2 regions of the Paenibacillus sp. NRS-1781 genome follow, and region 1 is predicted to be linked to the other one. Evidence: riboswitches for the same ligand, from Rfam matches in the RefSeq annotation. Region 1 holds a riboswitch; the other holds the start of a gene.

Evidence for each region. Region 1 has a riboswitch for cyclic di-GMP ahead of ACIFO6_RS01475 (glycosyl hydrolase). Riboswitches for the same ligand answer to the same signal wherever they lie in the genome.
Region 2: another riboswitch for cyclic di-GMP. It lies ahead of ACIFO6_RS14255 (transglutaminase domain-containing protein); the one in region 1 lies ahead of ACIFO6_RS01475 (glycosyl hydrolase).

Annotation. Positions count from the first base shown of each region.
Region 1 is NZ_JBITPI010000005.1:91,481-97,196, forward strand. Features, by position in the region: gene ACIFO6_RS01465 (UDP-glucose dehydrogenase family protein) at 1-1,005, shown strand, start outside; gene ACIFO6_RS01470 (sugar phosphate nucleotidyltransferase) at 1,604-2,980, shown strand; cyclic di-GMP riboswitch class I at 3,146-3,226, shown strand; gene ACIFO6_RS01475 (glycosyl hydrolase) at 3,207-4,832, shown strand; gene ACIFO6_RS01480 (hypothetical protein) at 4,884-5,716, shown strand, end outside.
Region 2 is NZ_JBITPI010000038.1:28,935-34,650, reverse strand. Features, by position in the region: gene ACIFO6_RS14265 (DUF445 domain-containing protein) at 1-901, opposite strand, end outside; gene ACIFO6_RS14260 (AraC family transcriptional regulator) at 1,628-2,515, shown strand; cyclic di-GMP riboswitch class I at 2,615-2,695, shown strand; cyclic di-GMP riboswitch class I at 2,737-2,818, shown strand; gene ACIFO6_RS14255 (transglutaminase domain-containing protein) at 2,832-3,638, shown strand; gene ACIFO6_RS14250 (collagen binding domain-containing protein) at 3,853-5,716, shown strand, end outside.

The sequences.
Region 1 (5,716 bases):
GCCATGAACGGGTATAAAATTATAATGACCAAGAGCACGGTGCCTGTCGGAACGAACGAAAAGATCAAGGACGTGCTGGCTCATCATACGAGTTTGTCCTTCGATATTGTATCCGCTCCGGAATTTCTGAGAGAAGGCTCTGCTATCAATGATACACTCCATCCAGATCGCATCATTATCGGCTTGGACAACACAGGGCTGCGTGAAACGATGGTTTCGCTGCATCAGGTGTTCACGGATAAAATTTATGTAACGGATATCCGCAGTGCAGAGATGATCAAATACGCGTCCAACGCATTTCTGGCGACCAAAATCTCGTTTATCAACGAAATCGCCAATATTTGCGAAAAGGTAGGCGCGGACGTTACCTGTGTGGCTGACGGTATGGGGATGGACAAACGAATCGGGTCCTATTTTCTGCAAGCTGGGATCGGGTACGGTGGTTCTTGCTTCCCGAAAGACACGAATGCGCTCATCCAAATTGCGGGTAATGTGGACTATGAATTTAAGCTGTTAAAATCGGTGGTCGAGGTGAACACCGACCAGCGTTTCATGATCGTATCCAAGCTGCGCGAATCGCTGGGTCAGCTGCACGGCGTGCCGATTGGCATTTGGGGCTTGGCCTTCAAGCCGAATACAGACGATATCCGCGAGGCTCCGGCACTGGAAATCGTTGAAACGCTGGTTCAGGCAGGTGCTATTGTGAAGCTGTATGATCCGATTGCAATGGAAAAATTCAAGGAGCGCGTGGATCATCCGAATATTGTATGGTGCTCATCCCCGCAGCAAGCTGCCGAAGGAAGTGATGCGGTCTGCCTGCTGACCGATTGGGAAGAGTTCAAAAACGTCAACCTCGTACAATTGTCTTCCATTCTGCACAAGCCAGTCCTGATTGACGGTCGTAACGTATTTACGGAGGAGCAGATTCAAGGCTCTGGGCTGGAATACTATTCTGTGGGTCGTCCGCGGATGAGTGGGTGGAATAGAGACAAGGTGGAAGCCTAAAAAGTGACGGGTATAAAAGTGGAAGCTTAAAAAGTGACTGTGGTGGGGTTGGAGGCGCTGCGCGTGCAGATTGTTCTTCCGATTGCTGTTACCCCCGGATTTTCTTGATTGTATAAAACATTCAAAGGTTAAAATCCGGGGATAAAGGCAAACGCTGCCGCTTCTTCAGAACAATTCTGCCCGCTCCGCTGCTTTCCGCCGTGGAGTCACGATTTTTAACCTCCCACCTTATGGGGGGGAGGTAGGAAGGGCGTATCGGAAGGAGCGGCGCGGTGATACCGCTCCTTCGGATCAAAGCGCCATGCGCCGGGCGCGCGAGCACCTTTACAGGCTGACCGGACATGAATCGTCCGGTCGTGCCTTTTGCAATACACGGTATGATCGGCATGATGCATTTTTGAGTAGCGCAGGGATGGATTTGAATCTGGAGAAGCGATAGCGCTCGCCTTTGGAACGGGATTCAAACCTTTACACGATTTTATACAATCGAGTGAATCCCGGTCCAACAGCGATCGTAAGATCAAATCCATCCCGTAGCGGGCTACTCAACCGTGCTCCATCCGATCACCTACCCAAATTAGAGAGGAAGTGGAGAGTTATGAAGCTCGTACTTTTGTCTGGTGGTTCCGGTAAGAGATTATGGCCTTTGTCCAACGATTCCCGTTCCAAACAATTTTTGAAGGTGCTGGAGAGTCCGGAGGGGAATTCGGAATCTATGGTGCAGCGGGTGTGGAGACAACTGGGGGATAACGGCTTGTCCGAATCCTCGTTTATTGCAACAGGGAGAGCGCAGGTTGAAATGATTCAGAGTCAGGTTGGGCAGGATACGCGCATCATTGTTGAGCCGGAACGAAGAGATACGTTTCCTGCCATTGCGCTGACAGCGACTTATCTATATTCCATTGTTGGAGTTTCCCCCGATGAAATCGTTGCAATATTGCCGGTAGATCCCTATGTAGAGGATGCTTTCTTTGCTACAGTTACCCAGTTGGAACATACTCTTCAGGAGAGTGAAGGCAAGCTTGCGTTAATCGGAGTTGTCCCTTCCTATCCTTCTGAGAAATATGGTTACATTATACCGAAAAATGATGCCACACAAGGTAGCACAGGCTACCGCGAAGTGAGCCATTTTCAAGAGAAACCCGACCGGGAGCAGGCGGAGCGTCTGATGGAACGCAATGCTCTATGGAACTGCGGGGTTTTTGCATTCCAATTGGGTTACTTGCTCGATATCTTGGCATCCAAAGGTTTGCCGCTGAACTATGAAGAAATGCAAAAGCAATATTCTTCTCTGGAAAAAATCAGCTTTGACTATGAGGTAGTCGAGAAGGAGCAGGACATCGTTGTTCTTCCGTATGATGGATTTTGGAAGGATTTGGGCACCTGGAACACCTTAACGGAAGAAATGTCCCATCAGCAAGTGGGCAGAGGCGTAGTTACGGAGGATTGCGTCAATACGAGCCTTATCAACGAACTGGATATCCCCGTGGCAATCATTGGAACGAATGATCTGATCGTAGCTGTCAGCCCGGATGGCATCCTTGTGACCAATAAGGCGGAAAGTCCGCGCATCAAGGAAGTGCTCAAGGCTCATAATCAGCGTCCAATGTACGAAGAGCGACGTTGGGGGCATTATCGGGTAGTGGACTATGTGAAGTATGACGAGGGCAACGAGGTATTGACCAAGCGAATCCGTGTGCTGCAAGGCAAAAATATCAGCTACCAGCTTCATTTCAAACGGAGTGAAATTTGGACCATTATTAGCGGTGAAGCGGAAATTATTTTGAATGAAAAGCTGCATAAGGTGAAGGCGGGTGATGTGGTTCGCATTCCAGAAGGGACGAAGCATAGCATTTTAGCCGTGACCGATGTGGAATTGATCGAGGTACAGACAGGTTCTGAGTTGATCGAAGAGGATATTGTCCGTTTTTGCATGGATTGGGATGAAATTTCCCGTCACCAGTTTATTTCATAAATGAGCATCATGCAACATTCCTGAAGGATGAAAAATGACTCATTTATGAAGTTTTTATCCCGAACTGTCGAAAATACGCGAAAATCTGTAAATTCATGAACATGACCTATTAAATTTTGGTAAAAAAAAGTCGATACTTAGGGTAAGAAGGAATCCAAACTCCTTCCACGATAAACGCAGCCCTGTTGAAAGGCAGGTACGCAAAGCTAAAGGGCCTTCCGTGAGGATGGCAGCCTGGCTACCGAAAGGAAGAGCGAGAGTGAGCCCCTATTTTACCCCTGTGAATCGATGGATACGCAGTGTACTCCCCGTTGTTATGCTTTTTTCTTTGTTGCCCGTCGGTTTTGGTGAATCTCTGTCCGTGGCGAATGCTGCCACACTACAGCCTGTTAATTCGGACGCTTCTGCTGAGGCCCGTGAACTATACAACTATTTGATCAGCATCTCGGGAAAAAAGATGGTCACAGGTCAACATGATTATTTGGAAAGTCCGGATGAATTAAGCAACAAGGTCCAAAAAATCAGTAAGGCGTATGCTGGTGTACATGGCTACGAGATGGGAGCCATCTCCGGCCAGTCCGCCGCTACGGAGGCAGCACAACGTAAAAATGTCGTCGATAGCGCCATACGTTGGAGTAGAGCTGGCGGCATGGTTACGATGACTTATCATGAACCGTTGCCGGGTAAGCCACTGACTTGGGCCAATGTGCAGGCGAAAGTAAGCCAGGCGGAGTTCAATAAATATGTGACGCCGGGTACTACGCAGTATAATCTTCTCATTGCCGATCTGGATAAGGTCGCTGTATCGTTAAAGCAGCTTCGTGATGCAGGGGTTCCGGTATTATGGAGACCTTACCACGAAATGAACGGCGACTGGTTCTGGTGGGGAAACAAAAACAATTTCAATCAGCTATGGAATATCATGTATGACCGTTTTGTAAATACGCATCAGCTGAACAATCTGCTGTGGGTATGGAGTCCGAATGCGCCTAATTCGTACACTGCTCCATATACCCCGAAATATCCGGGGGATGACAAAGTGGATATTTTGGCTGTAGACATTTACAACCATGATTTTAAGCAAAGCCATTACGAAGGATTGCTCGGACTGGCACGAAATAAACCGATTGCCATTGGGGAACATGGTGAGGTGCCCAGTCCCGAGGTGATGAAGGCTCAGCCTAAATGGGTGTATTCCATGACCTGGGGCAAGATGCTGACCGAAAATAACACGACGGATCAGATTCATGATTATATGAATGATTCGACAAGCTTGACGCGGGATGATGTGAAAAAAGGGCTGGCTGCGATGAAAAAACCTGACACGGAGCTACCAACCGTACCGGACACGGGACAAAATGGCTCGACTCCAGCTCCGCCAGTGGTAAGTAAACCAGTCCCGCCTTCCGTTCCGGATATGGTCTACGCAAACGGGCTGCGGGGCGAATATTTTAACGACATGAATCTGGATGGCACTGCTGTTTTGGTTCGCACAGACAGTAAGCTGGATTATAACTGGCGTGCCGCCACGCCTGATCCAAAGGTGGAGGCTGATCAGTTCTCAGTCCGTTGGACGGGCAAAATCAAGCCGCAATATAGTGAGGCCTATACGTTTACCACGATATCCGATGATGGCATTCGTGTATGGGTAGATGGCAAGCTGATTATTGATAGCTGGTTCAAACAAAGCTGGACAGAACGCAAGGGCAGCATTTCCTTGCAAGCAGGCAAAATGGCAGATTTGAAGGTTGAATATTATGATGAAAAGGGCGACGCAATGGCACGTCTGATGTGGGAAAGTCAGCATGAAGCGAAAGCGGTAATTCCCGGCAACGCTTTGTTTCTTCCTTGATATATACTCTTTCCCCGCCAAAAATTTTGAGGAGAGAGAGGGTGGAGCACAATGATGAAAAAATGGTTGACCCAAAAGTATATAGTGGTATTGGCCGGGCTGCTAGGGGTCGCAGCTATAGCGCTGATTGCCTGGTTTATTCATACGCCTCCCAAGAGTGAAGAACTTCAGACGATTAAAGTAGCGGCGGCGAGTCCGGTATGGAAGCTTGGTCAGCGGGATGACTCTTCAGTAGAATTTAGAGGTGTGGTCGGTAAGGACAATGTCAATATTTCGGTGGCCTCTACCGAGTCGTCTGCTAAAGGAACATCGTCAGCGATGTCCATAGCGGGGAGTACAACGGCTCCGATATTGCTCAGCAGTGGAGATATCCCTTCCGGATTAAATGCGTCCACGAATCCTGAACTGTCCCTCCAGTACAAGCTGGATCAGGTTCCTCCCAACGGGATGATATTCCGTGTACGAATTTTGGATGCGGGCAAAGCCGTTCCCCAGATGGCTGTATTTTCAAATCATCAGCTGTCCGGTATCATCCAGATTGCCGGGGTTGCCGGCACAGGCAGTGCATATAATTTCAAAAGCAATTACGAGCTATATATCCCCAAAGAGCAATTGCAAAGCGGTGTTAACGTACTCAAGCTAAAGACAGCGCGCTGCCTATACTGCTCCTCTGTTGAAGATAAAAATGTGTGGTGGACTTGGGATGACTTGAGCTTGGAGACGTTAGCTTCACCTGCAACCGAGCCGATACACGGTAAATATATATTGACCGGAACGAATGTCAATAATAAAGAATTTTATTATGATGAGGGTGCAGTTAAACATTTACCATATGTTCTCAAATGGCTGGGAATTGCGTATAGCGGCAATGTCATGAGAGTCAC
Region 2 (5,716 bases), on a different contig from region 1:
GAAGCACCGACGCATCGCCTTCCCAGGTTCCCACAAGGTTGTTTTTCCAGCTGTTCAAGCCTTCCTGAACCGTATCTTTCGTCGCCAGACGGGTCAGCTGTGTTTTCAGACCATCCAGCACGGCCCGACGGCGTGGATGTTCTTCCCTTTGCAGCTCCGCAACCTGATCCAGCAGGAAGTGGCGAATCATTTCACCCATGCGCTCTTCGTTCAGATAGCCAAGGAACGCATTCAGGGCAAATTGCATCAGCCCGCTCACTTGCAAACCGCTAATAGCCTGCATTCCCAAGGTACCCAGCGTGTAGCCCGTTTCCGGCTTCAAAAGCCAGGATTCAGCCTGCTCCAGCGAGTCATCCAGCGCGCGGCGGTCATAGCCCTTCTCACTGGTTTGACGGACAAGCGCCTCCAGCAGCGGTCCGGCGTCGAAATCTGTCACCTGCCGCTTGATCTCGGCCGCAATTACTGGGGCCAGCTCCGCAAGCGGAAGCGACCGGACCAGTCGTTTGGCGAGAACATCTATGGATGCGGCCGCTTCCGGCGTGCGCAAGCCCTTTTCCACACCATCCAGCATCAAATCGGCCAGCCGGATATCGGCAATTTTAGATGCGATACTGTCTTTATTAAGCAGGTTATTTTCCACCGTACTCACCAAGGTACTCGTTAGCTTGTCCCTGTTCTTGGGAAGAAGTGCTGTGTGTGGAATCGGAATGCCCAGCGGGTGACGGAACAATGCGGTGACGGCGAACCAGTCCGCCAGTCCTCCGACAAGCCCGGCCTCGAAAGCACCTGCTAACAACCGAGCCCAGCTATATTGCTGAAAAGGCAACATAGCTGCAAAGCCCGCTCCCAGAATAACGAGCGACCAAGCCGCTGCGGTTTTCGTATTTTTTGGTTTTCCCATCCTATTAATCCTCCAAACTGACTGTTGAGTAAGTGAAGCCCTATATCTGTATTACCCATCATATCATTGCCTGTATGAATTCCAAAGCTAACGGCACTCTATTTCCTATTATATTAGAACGCATCGAAGCAGAAAATCACGCAAATAAGATAATGCACTTTTTGTGTTATTTTGTACTTTTATGCTTTTATTTTACATATGATTTGCATATATTTACAGTGCACTAATCAGCACAAAAAGAGTTCATATATCTCCCTCGTGCGTCTACATATTTGTGAACAAAATCACAACATTGGACCCAATCTCATTTTTTTCCATGATAAGCCTAATGAACTATTTCGCTAGAACAAAGACCCATTTTTTTCAAAACAAAAGGATATGCACGTTGGAAGGTGGAATGGGCATAGAATACCTTTAGCATCCTTTCCTGGATTTTATTCCAGAATTGAATTAAATCCATGGCATCTCCGAATTTTTTTCAACATAATTTAACTTTTTCATATGGATGAATGAGTTAAAAATATGGAGGAAACGAGGCTGTTTTCACCATAATAGTACACCTGATTTAGATTGGGAAATAATTCAAAATATTATTCGCTACATGCATTTATATGATGTGATAAAATAAACCGTATTAAGTAGGAAATCATGTGTAAACCACCATTTTGTTTGTTAAACAAACAGTGATTAGCTTGATAAATTTGCTCTTTTGTAAAGGAATTGGACATGACAACAGACCAAAAAAACAACGGGAATGGGACCCCTTGGAGCAGCGATCCAGTCGTCATTGCACGTACTCCCTCCGCTTTTGCCAAGCGATCCCTTTTTTATATACAGGAAATAGGTTATTTCAAAAAAACATCTGCTTATGCCATGGAACGGAAGGAACTCACCTCGTTTCTGCTCGTTTTTACGTTATCAGGACAAGGGGAATTACTGTACCGAGAGAAAAAATACATATTGAAGCCTCATGATATGTTTTTCGTTAATTGTGAGGAATTCGTACAGTACAGCAGTGCTGGTCATGAAGCTTGGGAGTTTATCAGTGTAAATGTGTACGGCAATCTGATCGACAATTTCTACGAACAATTTGCCAAGCACAACAAGCCTGTAATATCACTCAACGATCCAGTCACCATATTGGACAAGCTGCGTTCCCTCTTATGCGTACAATCTGACAGAACTCTCTCTGCTGAACTGTTGACATCCAGACTCATCAGTGAGTTGCTGACTTATATTTTGCAGCACCCCTACGATCATCCGTATGTAAATCAGGATACGATCACCGAGGTACGCAAGGTTCAGCAATATTTGGATCGATCCTACAGTGAACGAATTACGCTGGATTCGCTGGCAGACATGTTTGAGTTAAACAAATTCAATCTCGCTAAAAACTTCAAGAAACAGATTGGATTTTCTCCAATTGATTATCTCATTAATGTCCGCATCACAGCGGCTCAAGGCTGGCTTAAAACCAGTGACGAATCCATTGTGGATATCGCACGGTTTGTAGGGATTCCCAACACTAGCCATTTTATCAACCTGTTCAAGGAACATGTCGGAGAAACCCCACATTCCTTCCGCAAAAAATGGGGGAATCGAACCAAACTATAAACTCATCTATTAGATGACTTTGTCGAAAAACAGAGAAAATCTGAGATTGTGCTTGCCTAATCGGAAGTCCAACTGATAGAATGATAGATATAGACTGTTCAGGATAAATGGCAAACCTGTCGAAAGGCAGGGACGCAAAGCTACAGGGCCTTCTTTTTAAGATGGCAGCCAGCTACCGGTTGGAGAGGCTTTTTGTCGTGTCTTTTTTCCTGAAAAACTTTATACGATAATAGCAAACCTGTCGAAAGGCAGGGACGCAAAGCTATAGGGCCTTCTTTTTAAGATGGCAGCCTAGCCGCCGAAAGGAAGTTTTTCTATGAGGAAAATGTCATCTTTTTTAATTATTTTGGTTTTTTTGTTATCCATCCCCCTACATACGACAGCATTTGCTGCCGAAAGTCAGGCATGGCTGAATCAAAACAACGTAAACCACGGTATTGTTAGTATACGTTATCCTGTCAACTCCAATGTCAAAACCAAGATTGTAATTACCAAGGATGCGGAGAAATACTCTTATTATCTGAATTCGGGCAAGCCTGAAGAAGCATTTGCTCTTCAAATGGGCAATGGCAATTATAACATTCGTTTATTGGAACAGCTAACTGGCAACCAGTATAAAGTGATAGGTGAAGAAACGGTCCAGTTAAATTTGAATGACAGTAAAACCATATACCTCAATTCTATTCAAAATATTGACTGGAGCGATACGAATCAGGCGATTCGGAAAGCCAAGGAATTAACCAAGGGTGCAAAGACAGATGATGAAAAGGTGAAACGTATTTACGAGTATGTCATTAGTCATATTAAATACGATTCCAATCAGCCTTTCAACCTATCAACAGACTACCTTCCACAAATTGATCGTACAATAGTTTCGCAAAAAGACATTTGCTATGGATACGCTTCACTGTTCGCCGCCATGCTTCGAAGTGTGGATGTTCCAACGAAGCTGGTTATGGGTGAATCCTCCTATGTGAAAACTTACCACGCCTGGAATGAAGTCAATATCAACAATCAATGGGTTATCATTGACACTACAGTAGATGCTGCTCTAAAAAGCGGAAAACAGAAGTTTGCAATGGCCAAAGAACCCTCCAAATATACAAAAACAAAACAATATTAATTTTTTTTGTAGAAAGCCCTGATCACTGCGATCAGGGCTTTTTTCTATTATTGTTGAGAAATTGTTGAGATAAGGAAGGTATTGTATATCTAGTCAGTCATTTAAAAACTAAGTTTGTTGAATATACTATTTCCGGGACAAGAAAGAGGGGGGAGCCAAATCCGCCCGGGTACTTTCCATAATATTATGATGAATAGGAGACTTACTTAAGAGTATGAGAACAAAAATAAACGCAACGATCATTGTACTATTGCTTATTTTCCAAAGTTTTTTTAGTGCAGCGTTGGCTTACGCAGACACTTCAACCACGGCTGTACCAGAAAGCGCTATAAGCGATCCTGCGAATACAGTTATGGAAGATGTATACGGTATTCCAAACCCTGAACCGTTAGAGGCACCTCCCAGCATAGCCCCTATGATTCAGGCAGCGACCAACTCAGTTCAAGTAGACAATATTTTAACCAAGCTGATCTTGACGGATGAAACTGGCCGTATCATTGATGCTGTGGATAATCCTGGCGTCCGTGTGGACATTGGCGCGGCAGTCCAGCTAAGCTATGAATGGGAGATTCCGGACAATCAGTATAAAGAAGGTGATACCTTCACCTTTAACTTACCGGAACAATTTGAAATTTACACAGATATCTCGTCTCCGTTGATTTCAACAGATGGAGAGGTTGGTACCTTTACGGTAGATCGCCAAGGGAAAGTCATTATGACCTTTAACGATTACGTAGAGAATCATTCCAACGTAAGCGGAAAACTGCAAGTAAAAACCGAGTTCAGTAAGGAAGTTGCAAAAGGCAGTACAGAAGTCATTATTTCGACTCCAATTAAGATCGGGGTACAAACATCCATCGTCAACATCAAACCCGTGTCCGGTCCCCCAATAAGTAAACAAGGAAAGGCTAACGGCAAAAACAAGATTGACTGGGCCATTAATGTGAATACACAATTGGACACCGTAAAGAATGCGATCGTAACTGACCCGACTCCTCAAGGGCTGGAGCTGTTGCGAGACTCCTTCCAACTGTATAATCTGCAAGTCAATATTGACGGCTCGACGGTAGTTAAGGACCCAATCAGTGGGGACAAGTATACGCTCGAACCAGATCAGGCCGGTACGGGCTTTGTTATTCGTTTTAAAGACGAGAGCATCAGCCCAGCCTATCAGATTCAGTATTCTACAGATATTACAAGTGACGAGACCCGATTCTCCAACACAGCTACTTTTTCGGGAGACTCTATGAATGGTGTCTCTGCTACCGCTACCGTACAGGTTGATCGCGGAGAATTCTTGTCCAAGAAGGTGGAAAGCTACGACCCTGTTACACAAACGGTATCTTGGGTGATCAAGTACAACTTCAGCGAAAAGAAAATACCTGCCGACAAAGCCTTGTTAAGTGATCGGTTCAACAACAGTCAGGTATGGCTTCCCGCTTCACTTGAAATATACAAAGACGATACTCAAGAGGTACTTCCATCCTCAGAATATACCGTCTCTCCGGTTACGAATGATCTGGACAGCAACGGCTTTGATCTCCAATTCAACTCCGATGTGGATACAGCCTATACCATTCGTTATCAAACGAAAGCCAAAGAACGTGTATATCAAGATGATAAGGTAACGAACCGTGTGACTTCAGGTGGAGTCTCTAAGGATGCCACAGCAACTCTTAAAAGTGGAATTATTATTAAAGAATCCAAGGAGCCGAACTATAACGCAAAATTCATACCTTGGGTTATTACCATCAATGAAGATCAATATATTATGAACGATATCGTCATCAAGGATGTATTTCCCAACGACGGCTTGGCCTTGTTGCCGAATACTTTGAAAATCCAATCCGCTGACGGAAAAACGGAGCTTCAAGCTCCCGCAGATTATGAGCTTATTCCGTTATCACCGGATAATAAGCAAGGATTTAATATCATTTTCCATGCACCAATTCAAGATACTTATACGATCAAATATTCAACCGCATTCAATAATGACTGGAAAAAAGATGTGAAAAAGACTGAGTTCTGGAATAAGTCCGTCATTGAATGGCAGCAGGACGGAGATTCAAAATCTGCAG